2 regions of the Streptomyces sp. NPDC045026 genome follow, and region 2 is predicted to be linked to the other one. Evidence: riboswitches for the same ligand, from Rfam matches in the RefSeq annotation. Region 2 holds a riboswitch; the other holds the start of a gene.
What was found. Region 2 has a riboswitch for thiamine pyrophosphate ahead of AC07EJ_RS01790 (purine-cytosine permease family protein). Riboswitches for the same ligand answer to the same signal wherever they lie in the genome.
Positions count from the first base shown of each region.

Region 1 (8,592 bases), on a different contig from region 2:
AGTTGTGCGGGTTGCGGATGCCGAGCCCGGAGCCGATGGGGGAGCCGAGCGGCATGACCGCGGCGCAGCCCACGTCCTCCAGCTTCCGCGCGAGCACCGGGTCGTCGTTCGTGTACGGCAGCACAGTGAAGCCGTCGTCGACGAGGATCTCCGCCGCGTCCAGGAGCTCGATCGGGTCGGGCAGGAGGGTGCGCTCGTCCGCGATGACCTCCAGCTTGACCAGGTCGGTGCCGAGCGCCTCGCGCGCGAGGCGGGCGGTCAGGACGGCCTCACCGGCGGTGAAACAGCCCGCCGTGTTGGGCAGCACCTGGATCCCCAGCTTCTCCAGGACGGAGAGCACGGAGCCCTGCACGCTCGCGTCCACGCGCCGCATCGCGACCGTCGTCAGCTCCGTGCCGGACGCGACGAGGGAGCGTTCCAGGACGTCGAGGCTGGGCGCCCCGCCCGTGCCCATGATCAGGCGGGACGAGAAGGACGTGCCGCCGATGACCAAGGAGTCGTCAGCCATGGGTTCAGCCTCCCTGGACTGCGGTGAGGACCTCGACGCGGTCCCCGTCCGTGAGTGCGGTGCCGGCCCACTGCGCGCGCGGGACGACGGTTTCGTTGAGTGCGGCGGCGACGCCGGACGGCGCGGTGGTCAGCGCCGCGACGAGGACGTCGAGCGTGGTGCCCGGGGCGACCTCGCGGCCCTCGCCGTTCACGGATACGTGGGTGACGGACACGGTCATACGGACTGCTCCACAGAGACGGGTGCGGGGAGGGCGCCGAAGCGCCGCGGGGTGAAGGGGCGGGCCACTTCGGGGAGTTCGCCGGTGGCGAGCACGTGGGCCATGGAGTCGCCGGTGACCGGCGTGAGCAGCACGCCGTTGCGGTAGTGGCCGGTGGCGAGCAGCAGGCCCGGCAGGGCGGTCGGGCCGAGGATCGGGGCGTTGTCGGGGGAGCACGGGCGCAGGCCGGCGATGGTCTCCGTGAGCGGCAGTTCCGTGATGCCGGGCACCAGCTCGTGGGCGTCGCGCAGCAGCTCGTAGACGCCGCCCGCGGTGACCGTCGTGTCCCAGCCGAGTTCCTCGCTGGTGGCCCCGACGACCAGCTCGCCGTTGACCCGGGGCACCAGATAGAGGTTGCCGCCACGCACGACGGCGCGCACGGTGCGGCTCAGGAACGGCGCGTACACCTTCGGCACGGTCAGGCGCAGCACCTGCCCCTTCACCGGGCGCACCGGCGGCAGCACGTCGTCCGGTACCCCGGCGAGCCTGCCGCTGAGGCTGCCGCCGGCGAGGACGACCTGGTCCGCGTCGAGCCCGGTGCCGTCGGCGAGGACCACACCGCGAGCACCCTCTCGGACGACTGTCAGCCGCTCGGCCCACTGCCGGTGGAACTGCACCCCGGCCCGCTCGCAGGCCACGACAAGGGCCTTCGCGAGGCGCCTCGGGTCGATCTGGTGGTCACCGTCGACGCGCAGGCCGCCCCGCACGGACGGGGCCAGCATCGGTTCGAGGCGCCGGCACTCACGGCCCGACAGCCACTCCGACTCCAGACCCGACTTGCGCTGGAGGGCGTGCAGTTCCCGAAGATGCGCGCGGTCGTCCGCGTCGAGCGCGACGGCGAGGGTGCCGCACGCGCGGTAGCCGAGGTCGAGCCCGGTGGCCTCGGAGAGCTCGGCCGCGAACGCCGGATAGCGGCGCGCGGACTCCACGTTGAGCCCGAGGAGGGTCTGTTCGGCCTCTCCGTAGTGCAGTTCGGTGACGGCGGCGAGCATCCCGGCCGCCACCTGCGCGGCCCCGCCGCCCGGTTCGGGGTCCACGACCGCGGTGCGCAGCCCGCGCTGCGCGGCCCGCCACGCGGTGACGAGACCGATGATCCCGCCGCCCACGACCAGGACGTCGGAGCCTTCTGAAGTACGAGACATGGGCGTCCAGCCCCTCCCTTCGCCGGCATGACCCGGATCAGGTTCGTACGGTCGGAGGCCGTCCCAGCCTCCCTCTCAGCCCGGTACGTCCGGGCTCCCGCGAGTGCTTTACGGTGGCCACCCTAAACCCCTGCCCAGACCTCCAGTAAGGGAGCCCGCCCGCATGGCCCGCTCGCTCGACGGACTCGTCCTCGCCCCGGTCGCCGACCAGTCTCCAGGTCAGGTGGGCACGCGGACGCGGTTCACGTACCACGAGGAGGACGGCCGGATCTGGGCCGAGTACGCGGGCGGGGACGTCGTGCGCGGCCACCTCGTGGGCACTCGCGAGGGGGACCGGATCGACTTCAGGTACGTGCAGCTGAAGACGGACGCGACGACCTCCTCCGGGCACTGCGTCTCGCTCGTCGTCGACCTTCCCGACGGGCGCGTGCGGCTGGACGAGACGTGGGAGTGGGAGTCGCAGACGGGCAGCGGGACGAGCGTCGTCGAAGAGGTCCCGGGCGCTTGACGGCGGGAGCGGGAGCGGGGGAGGGTCGGAGCGGTCAAACCGGCGCCCGGTGTGGAAGACGTCACGGACACGGTGTGACCGGGCCCGATGACTGACTGAACGTCAGGTGCATATGGTGATCCGGTGAGCGAGCAGACCCAGAACCAGGCCCCGGTGCCCCAGGCAGGGCGGCACGTCGTCATCGTCGGCGCCGGGATGGCGGGGGTCCAGACCGCCGTGGCCCTGCGCGAACAGGGCTTCACCGGCGCCGTCACGCTGATCGGCGCGGAACCCCACCAGCCGTACGACCGGCCTCCGCTGTCCAAGGCCGTCCTGCTCGGCAAGGCCGAGGGGTCCGCCTTCGACGTGGACTTCGAAGCCCTCGACATCACGCTCGAACTGGGCCGCGAGGTCACCGGCGTAACCCCCGCCGAACACACCCTCGACACCGCCACGGGCCCCGCCCCCTACGACGTCCTCGTCCTCGCGACCGGCGCCGAGCCCATCAGGCTGCCCGGCACGGAGGACATCCCCGGTGTCCATCTGCTGCGCACGCTCGACGACGCCGAACGCCTGCGCCCCGTCCTCGCCGCGCAGCGCGACATCGTCGTCGTGGGCGCGGGCTGGATCGGCGCCGAGTTCGCCACCGCGGCCCGCGAGGCCGGTTGCGCGGTCACCGTCGTCGAGGCGGCCGAGCGGCCGCTCGCCGGGGCGCTGCCCGAGGAGGTCGCCGCCCCCATGGCCGCCTGGTACGCGGATGCCGGGGCGGAACTGCGCACCCACGCGCGCGTGGCGCACGTCGAGCCGGGATCCGTGGTCCTCGACGACGGCACCCGGGTGCCCGCCGGCGCCGTCGTCGTCGGCATCGGGGCCCGCCCCGCCACCGGCTGGCTCATCGGCTCCGGCATTACGCTCGGCGCCCACCGCGAGGTCGTGGCGGACAACCGCCTGCACACCTCCGAGCCCGATGTGTACGCCGTCGGCGACTGCTCGTCCTTCCCTTCGGGCCGGTACGGCGAGCGCCTGATGGTCCACCACTGGGACAACGCGCTCCAGGGCCCCCGCACGGTCGCCGCCAACATCATCGGCGAGAACCCGGCGACGTACGACCCGGTGCCGTACTTCTGGTCGGAGCAGTTCGGCCGCTTCGTGCAGTACGCCGGGCATCACGCGGCCGCCGACACCACCGTGTGGCGCGGCGACCCGCAGGGCGCGTCCTGGAGCGTGTGCTGGCTGCGCGAGAGCCGGCTCGTCGGCGTCCTCGCCGTGGGCCGCCCGCGCGACCTGGCGCAGGGGCGCAAGCTCATCGAGTCGGGTGCCCCGCTGGACGCGGAGGTCATCAGCGACCCGGCCCGCCCGCTGAAGGCCGCTGTCGTCTGACCGCCCCGCCGGGGCGACCGGGCCTTTTGTGCGGCCGCGTTTCCCACTGTCAGTCCGGGATGGCACGCTTGTCCTGTGACCGAGATTGACGCAAAGATCGATGCTCTCGTCCCCGAGTGGCTCACCCTCCCCGACATCGCCGAGCAGTTCGGTGTGGAGGTGACGCGCGTGCGGCAGCTGGTGAAGGAAGGCCAGGTGATCGCCGTACGCCGCGGTGAGAACAGGGCGCTGCACGTGCCCGCCGCCTTCATCGACGGCGACAAGGTCGTCAAGGGCCTCACCGGGACCCTGACCCTGCTGAGGGACGACGGCTACAACGACGAAGAGATGCTCGAGTGGCTCTTCACCCCCGACCCGACCCTGCCGGGCACCCCCGCGCAGGCGCTGAGCGAGAATCGCGGCACGGAGGTGAAGCGCCGCGCCCAGGCGCTCGCCGTCTGACCTGACAACCGTCCGGCGTGCGGGCCGCCCTCACGGCGGCCCGCACGCCACCGACCAAGGGGGGACTCACCCATGGCCATGGCCGCCACGCAGCGCGCCCAGTTCGCCGACGCCCGGCTGTACCTGTGCACGGACGCCCGTAAGCGCCAGGGCGACCTCCCCGAGTTCCTCGACACCGTCCTGGCGAACGGCGTGGACATCGTGCAGTTGCGCGACAAGGGCATGGAGGCGGGCGAGGAGCTGGAGCACCTCGCCGTCATGGCCGACGCCGCCGCCCGCCACGGCAAGCTGTTCGCGGTCAACGACCGGGCGGACGTCGCCCACGCCGCCGGCGCCGACGTCCTGCATCTGGGCCAGGGCGACCTGCCGGTCGCGGCCGCCCGCGCCATCCTCGGCGAGGACGTCCTGATCGGCCGCTCCACGCACGCCGACACGGAGGCCGCCGCGGCCGCCGTCCAGGACGGCGTGGACTACTTCTGCACCGGCCCCTGCTGGCCGACCCCCACCAAGCCCGGCCGGTACGCACCCGGCCTCGACCTGGTGCGTTACACCGCCTCGCTCGGCACGGACCGCCCCTGGTTCGCGATCGGCGGCATCGACGCGGGCAATCTGGACGAGGTGCTTGAAGCGGGCGCCCGCCGTGTCGTCGTCGTCCGCGCCATCACCGAGGCGGACGACCCGGGCGCAGCGGCGGCCGACTTCGCGAAGCGGCTGCGCACGGCCTGATCCGCACGGCCTGACCCGTTCGGTCGGGCCCCGCCAAGACGGGTGTCCGCAGGGTGGACGGAGATTAGGGACAGGGCGCTCCCGTGGCTAACCTGCCCATATGGCCCTTGGCACCGCTTCCACCAGGACTGATCGCGCACGCACCGTGCGCGACATGCTCGCGACCGGCAAGACGACCTTCTCGTTCGAGTTCTCGGCGCCGAAGACCCCGAAGGGTGAGCGGAACCTCTGGAACGCGCTGCGCCGGGTCGAGGCCGTCGCGCCCGACTTCGTCTCCGTGACGTACGGGGCCGGCGGCTCCACCCGCGCCGGCACCGTCCGCGAGACGGAGCAGATCGTCGCCGACACGACCCTGACCCCGGTCGCCCACCTCACGGCCGTCGACCACTCCGTGGCCGAGCTGCGCAACATCATCGGCCAGTACGCGGACGCGGGAATCAGGAACATCCTCGCTGTGCGCGGAGACCCGCCCGGCGACCCCATGGCCGACTGGGTCGCGCACCCCGAGGGCCTGACCTACGCGGCCGAGCTGGTCCAGCTCATCAAGGAGTCGGGCGATTTCTGTGTCGGCGTCGCGGCCTTCCCCGCGATGCACCCGCGCTCCGAGGACTGGGACTCCGACGTGCGGCACTTCGTGGACAAGTGCCGCGCGGGCGCCGACTACGCGATCACTCAGATGTTCTTCTACCCGGAGGAGTATCTGCGGCTGCGCGACCGGGTCGCGGCAGCGGGTTGCGACACCCCCGTCATCCCCGAGATCATGCCGGTGACGAGCGTGCGCATGCTGGAACGGCTGCCGCAGCTCAGCAACGCCTCGTTCCCGCCCGCCCTGAAAGAGCGCATCCTCACAGCCAAAGACGATCCGGCGGCTGTACGCTCCATTGGCATCGAGTTCGCGACGGAGTTCTGCGCGAAGCTGCTGGACGAGGGCGTTCCGGGTCTGCACTTCATCACGCTCAACAACTCCACGGCGACACTGGAGATCTACGAGAATCTGGGCCTGCACGACCAGCGGGCCTGACCCGGCCGTATTCCACCAGGGGCGGCGGCCGTACGAGAGGGGCGTACATGGGCTGGACGGTCCTCTACATCGCGTTCGGAATCGTCGCGTTGTGGCTGCTCGGTGAGGTACTGCTCCAGTACAAGGCGAGGCTGCGCTTCCGGCTGCTCGCCTTCGTCGGCTTTGTCGGCGTCGTCTTCGGTGTGCTGATCCCGTCGGTGATCGTCATCGGGATCGGCGCCATCACGTTCGCCGTCGGCCAGACGTACGTGACGCTGTCGTTCCGCAGGGGCTTCTCCACGGGCTGGGCGCTCGGCGGGAATCCCGGCGCGAGCAAGCGGCGCAAGATCAAGGAGCCGGTCCACCAGGACCCGACCCTCGAGGTCTCCGACCTGGAGTACGAGGGACGCGGTGAGCACGAGTCCGCCGCCCCGGACGCCCCCCGCGCCCCGGAACCCGAGTCCGCGGCCGAGGCGACGTCGGTCTACGCCCCGCAGCCGATGCCCGACGACACCGGCCAGTACGGCGTCTACACCCCGGCCGCCGCCCAGACGGACTCCGCCGCGCAGGGCTACGCCTACGACGCGTACGCGGGCTACGACCAGCAGCAGTACGGCTACGACAACGGCCAGCAGCAGTACGCCGCCTACTCCGACCCGTACATCGGGACGCAGACCTACCCGGCGCAGGCGCAGTACGGCGACGCGTACGGCACGGGACAGCAGTACGGCGACCCGTACGCGGCCGGCGGCTACGGCATGGAGACGCCGCCCGGCGGGGTCTGGGTGCCCCAGCAGCGCAACGGCGACGAGCAGCACCAGAGTTACGGCGGTGAACTGCCCCCGGAGCAGCCCTACCCGTACGAGCAGAACGGCCAGGGCGGGTACGACGCCGGCTCCGGCTACAACGAGCAGCAGCAGTACCGCTACTGAGCCCGGCGGGCGCGGGCCGTCACTGCGAGCCGCGGAAGTCCGCGCCCTCCACGATCAGCCCGGCCACCAGCGCGCCCGACATACCCGCGTGCGGCAGACCGCCGCCCGGGTGCGACCAGCCCCCGACGGCGAACAGGCCCGGGACGAGCGTGCTGTTCGACGGGTGCAGGAGCCGGCCACCGGCCGCGGCCAGGGTCGGCGCGGGCACCGAACCGCCGTCCGCTCCCGTCGCTTCGGCGACATCGGACGGCGTGCGGACCTCGTGCCACAGCAGGCGGTCGCGCAGCCCGGGGACCGCCTGCCCGGCGGCGTCGACGACCCGCTCCACGTCCGCGTCCGTCACGCTCGCGCCGCGCGCCACCGTGACCACCACAGTGACCGCCTCATGGTCCGGGTCCGGCACGACGGAGGAGTCGTCGGGACGAAGGACCGTGACCGTCGGCCGCTCGGCCACCGCCGTGCCTCCGCCGAACAGCGAGGCCAGCTCGGCGTCCCGGTCCGCCGTGTGCACGACCGTCCGGTGCGGGGCGTCGCCGGGACGCGCGCCGCGCAGTGCCAGGAACACCGTCAGCCGGCTCGGCAGCGCCGACTGCGGCGCCGCCTCGTCCGCACCCCGGAGCGCCCGCCCCGGCAGCAGATCGTCGAGGACACCGGGCGCCACACCGGCGACGACGAAGTCGGCCTCCACGACCCCGCCTTCGGCCAGCTCCACGCCCGCCACCCGGCCGTCCTTCTCCACGATCCGCGTCACCGGCGCGTCGAACTCGAACGCGACCTTCCGCTGAAGACACCGCTCGTACACGGCCCGCGCCAGCTCCCGCATCCCGCCGCGCACCGCCCAGGCGCCGAAGGTCTGCTCCATGTACGGCAGCACGGCCGCGCTCGCCGGCGCCGTACGTGGATCGAGGCCGGACGCGAGCGCATACTGCTCGAGGAGCGCCACGAGCCGAGGATCCGCGCCCAGCTCAAGAGCGGCGACCTCGGACAGCGTCGTCGCCGACACGTCCTTGCGCAGCATCCTGCGGCGGACCACCGCGGGGTACGGCTCGCGGTCCGCGAGGATCCGCCAGTTCGGCCACAGGGGCTCTTCGAGGAGCGGGCGCCGGGTGCGGTCCCAGGCCTCGCGCGCCCGGTTCATGAACGCCGACCAGTGCGCACCCGAGCCCTCGCCGAGCGCCGCGTCCAGGGCGTCGGCGGTGCCCCCGCGCCGCGCGTTCGGCAGGTCCACCGCCGTGCCGTCCGCGAAGACATGCCGCACGGCGGGCTCCACCTGGGTCAGCCCGACCGCGTCCTCCAGGGATTCCTTGCCCGTCTTGATGAACAAGTCCCGGTAGACCGCAGGCAGTTGGAGCAGCCCCGGGCCCGTGTCGAACGAGAAGCCGTCCCGTGCGAAGCCGCCGAGCGCCCCGCCGTACGTCGACGAGCGCTCGTACACCGCCACCCGGTGGCCTGCCACGGCCAGCCGGGCAGCGGCCGCCATCGCGCCCATTCCGGCGCCGATCACCGCAATCCGTGCCATGCGAGCGACTTTATCGGCCGCCACCGACACCCTCGCCGACAGCCCGGCCGGGGGCCGGATCAGCCCGGCCGGGGGCCGGATCAGCCCGGCCGGGGGCCGGATCAGCCCGGCGGCGCCCCGGTACGGTCCGCGATCCGCCGCTCCTCGTGCCGCTGCGCCCGGCGCCGCAGGAAGCGCCGGATCCGCGAAATCAGGAAG
Region 1 covers NZ_JBWKIS010000002.1:531,406-539,997, forward strand. The annotation lists gene AC07EJ_RS06230 (thiazole synthase) at 1-508, opposite strand, end outside; gene thiS (sulfur carrier protein ThiS) at 513-728, opposite strand; gene thiO (glycine oxidase ThiO) at 725-1,909, opposite strand; TPP riboswitch at 1,907-2,020, opposite strand; gene AC07EJ_RS06245 (avidin-fold protein) at 2,073-2,417, shown strand; gene AC07EJ_RS06250 (NAD(P)/FAD-dependent oxidoreductase) at 2,541-3,776, shown strand; gene AC07EJ_RS06255 (Rv2175c family DNA-binding protein) at 3,852-4,217, shown strand; gene thiE (thiamine phosphate synthase) at 4,296-4,943, shown strand; gene metF (methylenetetrahydrofolate reductase [NAD(P)H]) at 5,044-5,964, shown strand; gene AC07EJ_RS06270 (SCO2102 family sporulation regulator) at 6,012-6,875, shown strand; gene AC07EJ_RS06275 (phytoene desaturase family protein) at 6,895-8,394, opposite strand; gene AC07EJ_RS06280 (DUF4126 domain-containing protein) at 8,496-8,592, opposite strand, start outside.
Region 1: another riboswitch for thiamine pyrophosphate. It lies ahead of thiO (glycine oxidase ThiO); the one in region 2 lies ahead of AC07EJ_RS01790 (purine-cytosine permease family protein).

Region 2 (8,592 bases):
AGAAGAGCAACCCGGAGGAGAGGAAGGGGAGGGGCGGCCTGCGGGCCGCTCCTCCCCTTCCTCGATCCCGCCGTCAGCCCTTCGGGGCGAGGGCGTCGATCGTGGACGCGTCCAGGCCGACCTCCTTCAGGACGTCACGCGTGTGTGCGCCGACGACCGGCGCGGGCTGCGGCATGGGCGCCGGAGTGCCCTGGAAACGAGGGGCGGGCGCCGGCTGGAGCAGGCCGTTGTCGGTGTAGTACGTGCCGCGGGCCACGTTGTGCGGATGGGTCGCGGCCTCCGTCAGGCCGCACACCGGTGTGACGCAGGACTGCGTACCGTCGAAGGCCTTGGTCCATTCCTCGCGGGTGCGCTCCGCGAAGACCCGGGCGAGCCGCTCCCCCATCGCGGGCCAGGCGGCCCGGTCGTGCTGCTCGGCGAACAGAGGGTCGTCGGCGAGGCCCAGGACCTCCCGGAGCACCGCGTAGAACTGCGGCTCGACGCTGCCGACGGCCATGAACCCGCCGTCGGAGGTGCGGTAGGTGCGGTAGAAGGGCGCGCCCCCGTCGAAGAGATTGACGCCACGTGCGTCCTCCCAGCGACCGACCGCCAACAGGCCGTGAATCAGGGCGAGCTGGACGGCGGTGCCGTCGGTCATGGCGGCGTCGACGACCTGACCCTCGCCGGTGCGGGCCGCGCTGACCAGGGCGGTCGTGATGCCCAGGGCGAGCAGCATCCCGCCGCCGCCCATGTCGCCGAAGAGGTTCAGTGGGACGGGCGGGTTCTCATCGGCGGCGCCGAGCGCGCCCAACGCCCCTGCCACAGCGATGTAGTTGATGTCGTGACCGGGGGCCTGGGCCAGCGGCCCGTCCTGGCCCCAGCCGGTCATGCGGCCGTAGACCAGCTTGGGGTTACGGGCCAGGCAGGCCTCCGGGCCGAGGCCCAGGCGCTCGGCGACGCCGGGACGGAAACCCTCGATGAGCGCGTCGGCGCTGTCGACGACGGCGAGGACGGCCTCGACGCCCGCCGGGTCCTTGAGGTCGAGGGCGACCGAGCGGCGGCCCCGGTGCAGGATCGGGTGTTTGGAGGCGGCACCGGCCTCGGCGGGGCGGTCGACGCGGATGACCTCGGCGCCCTGGTCGGCGAGGAGCATGCCGGCGAAGGGTCCCGGGCCGATGCCGCCGAGCTCGACGACACGGATACCGGCCAGCGGGCCCGCGGAGGGTGGGGTGGACGTGGTCGATGTGGCGGAGGCGGGTGCGATGGTCATGGAGGGCGGCTCTCTCGGGCGGCGGGAACGGGGAACGCGGGCGGCGAGCATCGGGAATCGGGAACCACGGATGCGGCACGGCCGCCCTGCCAGGGGTGGGGCAGGGCGGCCGGAGTGCGCCGGGCCGGCCCGCCGGGGGTGATCGGGCGGCCGGGCACGTCTGGGCGGACCTAGAGACCCAGGTCCTTCGCGATGATCGTCTTCATGACCTCGCTGGTACCGCCGTAGATGCGGGAGACGCGGGTGTCCGCGTACAGGCGGGCGATCGGGTACTCGAGCATGTAGCCGTAACCACCGTGCAGCTGGAGGCACTTGTCGATGACGCGGCCCGCGACCTCGGTGCAGAACAGCTTGATCTTCGCGGCGTCGGCGGGCGACAGCTCGTGCCGGTCGTCGAGTTCGATGCCCTTGTCGACCATGGCCTGGGCGGCCTCGACCTCGGCGGCGCACTCGGCGAGCACGAACTTGGTGTTCTGGAAGGCGGCCACCGGCTTGCCGAAGACCTGCCGTTCCTGGACGTACGCCGTGGCGAACCGAATCGCGGCGCTCGCGGCGGCGACGCCGCCGACGCCGATGGAGAGGCGCTCGCGGGCGAGATTGTTGCCCAGGTAGGAGAAGCCCTTGCCGACCTCTCCGAGGACGTTCGCCACCGGCACCTTGACGTCGGTGAAGGAGAGTTCGGAGGTGTCCGAGGCGCGCAGGCCGATCTTGTCCAGCTTGCGGCCGTACGCGAAGCCCTCACTGTCCGTCGGCACGACGAGCAGGGTCAGACCGGAGCGGCGGTCCTCTGCCGTAGGAGCGGAGGTGCGGGCCACGACGACGCACAGCTCGGAGTTGAGGGCTCCGGTGATGAAGGTCTTCGCGCCGTTGAGGACGTAGTGCGTGCCGTCGTCGGACAGTTCGGCCCTCGTGCGGATGCCCGCGAGGTCGGATCCGGTCCCGGGCTCGGTCATGGCGATACACAGGGTGATCGCGCCACTGGCGATGCCCGGCAGCCAGCGCTTCTTCTGCTCCTCGTCGGCGATGTTGAGCAGGTACGGCAGGACGATGCCGGTGGTGACGGTGTAGTGGCCGAAGGAGACGGCGGCTCGCGCGCACTCCTCGGTGATCACCGTCTGGTACTTGTAGCTGGTCTCGCCCGGGCCGTCGTACTCCTCGGGGATGCCGAAGCCCATCACCCCGAGTTCGCCGAGCTTGTGGAACAGCTCGCGCGGGACGCGGTTGTCCTTCTCCCACTCCTCGTAGTGCGGGGACACCTCCTTGGCGATGAAGTCCCGGACGACGGACCGGAACGCCTCATGGTCCTCGTTGTAGACAGTACGCTTCATATGTCGTCACTCCTAAGTTATCGCTCATTCACTTTCTTGCCAGTCTTGCCTGATGTCAAGGTATGTATGAGTGCGAGTGATGGTTTTCGATGCGTATCGTTTGCCTCACCTGCTCCATCTACCCCGTCGCCTCCGTCGGCCGTCACGACACCGCGGCCAGCTTCGCCGCGTCCCGATCGGGGTGGACGAGAAGGAGCGCGGCCACGGCCCCGATGATCATCGTGATCCCGAGGACCAGGAAGCCGTCCCCGTAACCCGCCGCTGCGGACTTCCCGGCGTCGACCAGCCTGCCGATCACCAGCGGTGCCACGACCCCACCGAGGCTGTAGACGGCGGCGATGATCCCGAACACGGTGGAGCGCTGTTTCGCCGGCGCGACATCGGCGAGACCCGCGAAGGCGACGCCGTACCCGGCGGAGTTCAGGCACGCGCCGATCACGAGCAGCGTCATCTGCGGTACCCCACGATCCAGCGAGGAGAAGGCGACGGTGCACACCCCGGAAATCAGGACCATCGCGGCGGGAAGGATGCCGCGGGCGACCCTGTTCCCGACCCCTCTCTTGGTCAGCACGCCGGAGAGCACTCCGACCAGGATGACGGCGACCGCGGATCCCAGATAGGGCAACACAACGAGCCGGCCCGCGGTGGTCGCGTCGTAGCCGAGGCCCTCGCGCAGATAGAGCGGCAGCCAGCTGACACCGACGGACGTGTTGGCGTACGCGACGAAGAACAGGAGGGCCATGCCGATCAGCGTTCCCGTGGAGAAGAGGCGTCGCAGCGGCACCCGCTCGGGGAGCACCGTCGCCGCCGCCCGGTGATCGGCGGCCCGCGCACCCTCGGGTCCGGAGTCCCCGCCGAGCAGCCACAGCACCGCGAAGACCGCGCCGAACGCCGCAAGGACCCCGAAGGCCGCGTGCCAGGAGTACGTCTCGATGACCCAGGTCAGCAGGGGTGCCGCGATCAGCGGGCCGACCCCGGCGCCGGCGATGACGAGCGAGCTGGGCACGCTCCGCCGGTGCGCGGGGAACCACGAGTGCGCCACCTGCATCGCCAGCGCGACGGTCGGCCCCTCGGCGAAGCCGAGCAGCACCCGGCACGCGATGATCGTGGTGAAGCCGACCTGGGCGGTCATGGGCGCGAGGCTGAGCGCCCACACCGCGGCGATACCGGCCAGCAGCCAGCGCGCCCGCACCTTGCCCCCGAGCCAGCCGCCGAGCACGGAACCGACGGCGAAGAGCCAGAAGAAGCTGCTCTGGACAACGCCGAACTGGGAGCCGTCCAGGCCCAGTTCCTTCTTCATACCCACGCCGGACAGGGCCACGACGACCTTGTCCGCGAAGTTGACGAGCATCAGGCAGACGAGCAGGGCCAGGACGTACCACGCCCTGCGCTGCACGGCGGGCGCACGGGACCCGGACGCGGTCACCGACGGCGGGCCGGGCACTTCTTGTCGATCGACGGCCATGACGGCCCTCCCTGATCCACGGGCTGATGTGAGCAGGAAGTGAAACAGCTCTAACCATGTCATGCAATGGATCGAGCGCAGATTCACTGGCATCAAGGGGGTAGGAGGAACGGCAGTAAGTTCTGCCTAACGCTCCACCGTCCGGTCCACTTGTTGATCACGGCGTCGCCCGGATGTTGTACCTTTGCCGAAATGGACGACGGCGAGGGGCGAACCGGGATGCAGACGGAAGCGTCGGGACGGACGACCGCGCGCAGACCCCCGGACCGCAAGGCCCGGATCGTCGCCGCCGCGTCCGGTCTCTTCCGCGAGCGCGGCTACCACAACGTCTCGGTGGCCGATGTCGCGGCCGAGGTCGGCATCACCGCCCCGGCCCTCTACCGGCACTTCCGCGGCAAGCCCGACCTGCTGCTCCACGTCGTGGACGCCACGGTCAGCGCGATCTCGGTGTCCCTCGCCGCGGCCCCGGACCTGGACACCTATCTCCGCACGTCCGCGAACGAGACCATGGACCGGCGCGGCTCGGCCGTCCTGTGGCAGCGCGAGGCCAGGCACCTGCCGGAGGACCGCCGCAAGGAACAGCGCCGCGCCCTCACGGACGTCGCCGACCGGATCGCCACCCTGATCGGCACCGAGCGCCCGGACCTCGACGAGCCCGACCGGCAACTCCTCGCCTGGTCCGTCCTGTCGGTCTTCGGCTCCATCTCATGGCACCGCACCTCGCTGCCCCGCCGCCGTTTCGAAGAACTCCTCCACCGGCTCGCCCACGCCGCCGCGCACTGCCCCCTCGGGACGAACACCGGCGCCGAGGCGGGAACTGCGGCGGGCGGATACGCAGGCCTCGCGGTCTCCCGGCGCGAGGAGATCCTCGTCGAGGCGATCCGCCTCTTCGACGAGCGGGGCTTCCAGTCCGTGAGCACCGACGACATCGGCGAGGCCGCCGGAGCGACCGGCCCCAGCATCTACAAGCACTTCCCCACCAAGACCGACCTGCTCGTGGCCGCCGTGCTGCGCGGCGGCGAACAGCGCCGCGCGGGCACGGCACAGGCACTCGCCAAGCCCGGCACCCCGTGTCAGACCCTCGACCGGCTGCTGCGCTCGTACATCGAATTCGCCCTGAGTCAGAGCCACTTGATCGGCCTGCTGATCGGCGAACTGGACCAGCTCCCCGAGAAGGAGCGCAAGGCGGCCCGGCAGAATCAGCGGGAGTACCTGGCGCTGTGGGTGCGGCTGCTCGACGAGGTGCGCCCCGGACTCGACACCGCCGAGGCCAGGATCGTCGTCACCGCGGTGCTGACAGTCATCGACAACGCGGCCCGGACGGGCTCCGCGGGCGACCGCACGGACCTCGCCGACCGCCTCGCCGAACTCGGCACGGCACTGCTCCTGAGCGAGAACCCGCCCGCATAGGTTCGTGGCCGGCAGACCGCCCCCTGGTTGCCTCCCGCGACAGGGAAGCTACTCTTGCCGACGTACCGGACACGGGGTGCCCCGAACGAGGGCTGAGATCACACCCGTCGAACCTGAACCAGTTAGCACTGGCGGAGGGATGTCAGCCAATGTCGTTGCCCCATGCCCCGAGCAGCACCCGGGCCACCGGACCGCGCTCCGTCTTCGACGGGCGGATGCCCGCGGCGCCCGGTGACCTGCGGGTCGAGGCGCGCGGTATCGCGCCGGTCCCCGAGAGCCACCGCTACGGCGGCGCCGGGCGCCTGTTCACCGTGTGGTTCGCCCCGAACCTGACCATGACCGGCGTCTTCACCGGCACGGTCGGCATCGCACTCGGCCTGGACTTCGCCACCGCGCTGGCCGCCGTCGTCATCGGCACCCTCGTCGGCGCCGTGCCCACCGCGTATCTCGGTACGTGGGGCAGCGCGACCGGCGCGGGGCAGCTCCCGCTGGCGCGGCTCGCGTTCGGCCGGGCCGTCGCGGTGCCCGGCGTCCTGCAGTGGCTGTCGTCGGTCGCCTGGGACGCGCTGATCGGCCTGTTCGGCGGTGACGCGCTCGCCCGGCTGTGCGGCTGGCCGTTCTGGGTCGGCGTGCTCGTGATGATGCTGGCGCAGGGCGCGCTGGGCGTGCTCGGCTACGAGGCCGTCCACCGGCTGCAGAAGCTGATGACCTTCGTCCTGGCCGCCGCCTTCGTGGTCCTCGCCGTCAAGCTTCTCGACGGTGTCCATCCGGTCACCAACGGGGCCGCGCACGGCGCCGACCAGGCCGGCGCGTTCGTCCTCACCAGCACGATCGCGCTCAGCCTGTCCCTGTCCTGGGCCCCCTACGCCAGCGACTTCAGCCGCTACCTTCCGGCGGCCACGTCCCGTAATCGCATGTTCTGGTTCACACTCCTCGGCGTCACTGTCTCCTTCGTCGCCGTCCAGGCGCTCGGGCTGTGGGGCGCCTCCGTGTTCACCGACCAGACCGCGCGCGGGGTCGACGAGCTCCTCGGCGGGGGCGTTCTCGGCTCGTTCGGGCTGCTCGCCGTGGCGCTGGCGGCCCTGTGCAGCAACGCCATGAACGACTACAGCGGCTCGCTGGCCCTGCAGACGATCGGCGTCCGGATCCCGCGGCCGCTCGCGGCGGCGCTCGCCGCGGTGCTCGGCTTCCCGCTGGTGCTGTGGATGCACGCCGCCGACACCGCGGCCCGCTTCCAGAACGTGCTGCTGTTCGTCGGCTACTGGATCCCCGGCTTCGTCGCGGTCGTCGCCGTCGACTGGTTCGCCCGCGCCAGGGCCCGGGGCGGCGCGCCGGTCGACCTGGCCGCCGAGAGCGCCAGGCCGCAGCCCTGGTGGCCCGGACTCCTCGCCTTCGTCGCCGCCTTCGCCGCGGCGGTCCCGTTCATGGACAGCGGCCTGTACGTGGGCCCGGTCGCGAAGGCCCTGCACGGCGCCGACCTCGCGTACTACGTGGCCTTCGTCGCCGCGCTCGTCGTGTACGCGCCCCTGAGGCTGCGTCGCCCGGCCACCGACGCCCCCACCGCACCGTACGAGGAGGCCCGCACATGACCGTGCCCGCGAGCAGCGGACGTGTCGCGCCGCCGCGCGTCCTGACCGTCGCCGGATCGGACTCGGGCGGCGGCGCCGGGATCCAGGCCGACCTCAAGACGATGCTGGCGCTCGGCGCCCACGGCATGAGCGTCCTGACGGCCGTCACCGCACAGAACTCCCTCGGGGTCCAGGGCGCGTGGGAGCTCCCCGTCGACGCGGTGCGCGCGCAGTACCGCAGCGTCGTGGACGACATCGGCGTCCAGGCGGTCAAGACCGGGATGCTCTCGTCGCCGGTGCTCGTGGAGGCGGTGGCCGAACTGCTCGCCGGCACGGACGCCCCCGTGGTCGTGGACCCGGTGAGCGTGTCCAAGCACGGTGATCCGCTGCTCGCCGAGGACGCGCTGGACGCCGTACGCACGAAGCTGCTGCCGGTCGCGACGGTGGCCACGCCGAATCTGGACGAGGTGGCACAGCTGACCGGCCTCGCCGTCACGGACGACGCCGGCATGCGCCGGGCCGCGGCACGGCTCCTGTCGTTCGGCCCGCGCTGGGTGGTCGTCAAGGGCGGCCATCTGCCGGGGGCGGCCGTGGACCTGCTCACCGACGGCACGCAGGAACACTGGCTGCGCGCTCCCCGCCACGACAACCGGCACACGCACGGCACGGGTTGCACCCTGGCGTCGGCCGTCGCCGTGGGCCTCGCCCAAGGCCTGCCCGTGCCGGAGTCGGTCCGCCGGGCGAAGGAATACGTCACGGGGGCGATCGCCGCCGGGTTCGCGCTGGGGTCGGGCATCGGCCCGGTCGACCACGGGTGGCGCCTGCCGGGCGACCGGTCCGACGTCGGGCGACAGGAGTAGCTCCGCCGGGGGCCACGTGCCGGGCGCAACACGCCCACCTGCATACATTCAGGGCCCGACGTGCGTGTCCGCCCTGCCGTCCACTTGACTGTTGCCATGACCACCCTGCCCCGCCAGCCTCAACAGGCCCCGCCGTCCGGCCACATGATCGTGTGCGGTGGTGACGCGCTCGCCGAGCGGCTCGCCGCCGAACTGCGCGCTGTCTACGGCGAACGGGTCACCGTCGTCGTGCCCTCCGTCCGCGTCACGAGACAGGGATCAGGGCCGGCCGGACGGGCGCGCGCGGCAGCCCTGCTCTCGCGGATGCAGGCGGTCGTGAACCGTACGGTGTCCGCCGTGGCCGACGACGGCGTTCCGCCGCCGCGCGTCCTGGAGGCACCCGAACTGGACGAGCAGGCGCTGGCCGACGCGGGCGTGGCCGACGCCGCCGCACTGGCCCTCGTACACGGCGACGACGAGACGAACATCCGGGCCGCCTTGGCCGCCCGCCGTCTCAACCCCCAACTGCGCCTGGTCATCCGGCTCTACAACCGCAAGCTCGGCCAGCACCTGGAACACCTCCTCGACCAGGCCGCCGCGCTCTCCGCACCCGGCGTCGACCCCGAAGCACTGGACACCACCACGACCGTCCTGTCCGACGCCGACACCGCCGCGCCCGCGCTCGCGGCCACCGCCGTCGCCGGTACCAGCAAGGTCGTCCAGGCCGACGGAC
Region 2 covers NZ_JBWKIS010000001.1:396,746-405,337, reverse strand. The annotation lists gene AC07EJ_RS01810 (CaiB/BaiF CoA transferase family protein) at 74-1,249, opposite strand; gene AC07EJ_RS01805 (acyl-CoA dehydrogenase family protein) at 1,420-2,577, opposite strand; gene AC07EJ_RS01800 (MFS transporter) at 2,720-4,042, opposite strand; gene AC07EJ_RS01795 (TetR/AcrR family transcriptional regulator) at 4,235-5,452, shown strand; TPP riboswitch at 5,515-5,609, shown strand; gene AC07EJ_RS01790 (purine-cytosine permease family protein) at 5,602-7,041, shown strand; gene thiD (bifunctional hydroxymethylpyrimidine kinase/phosphomethylpyrimidine kinase) at 7,038-7,880, shown strand; gene AC07EJ_RS01780 (potassium channel family protein) at 7,977-8,592, shown strand, end outside.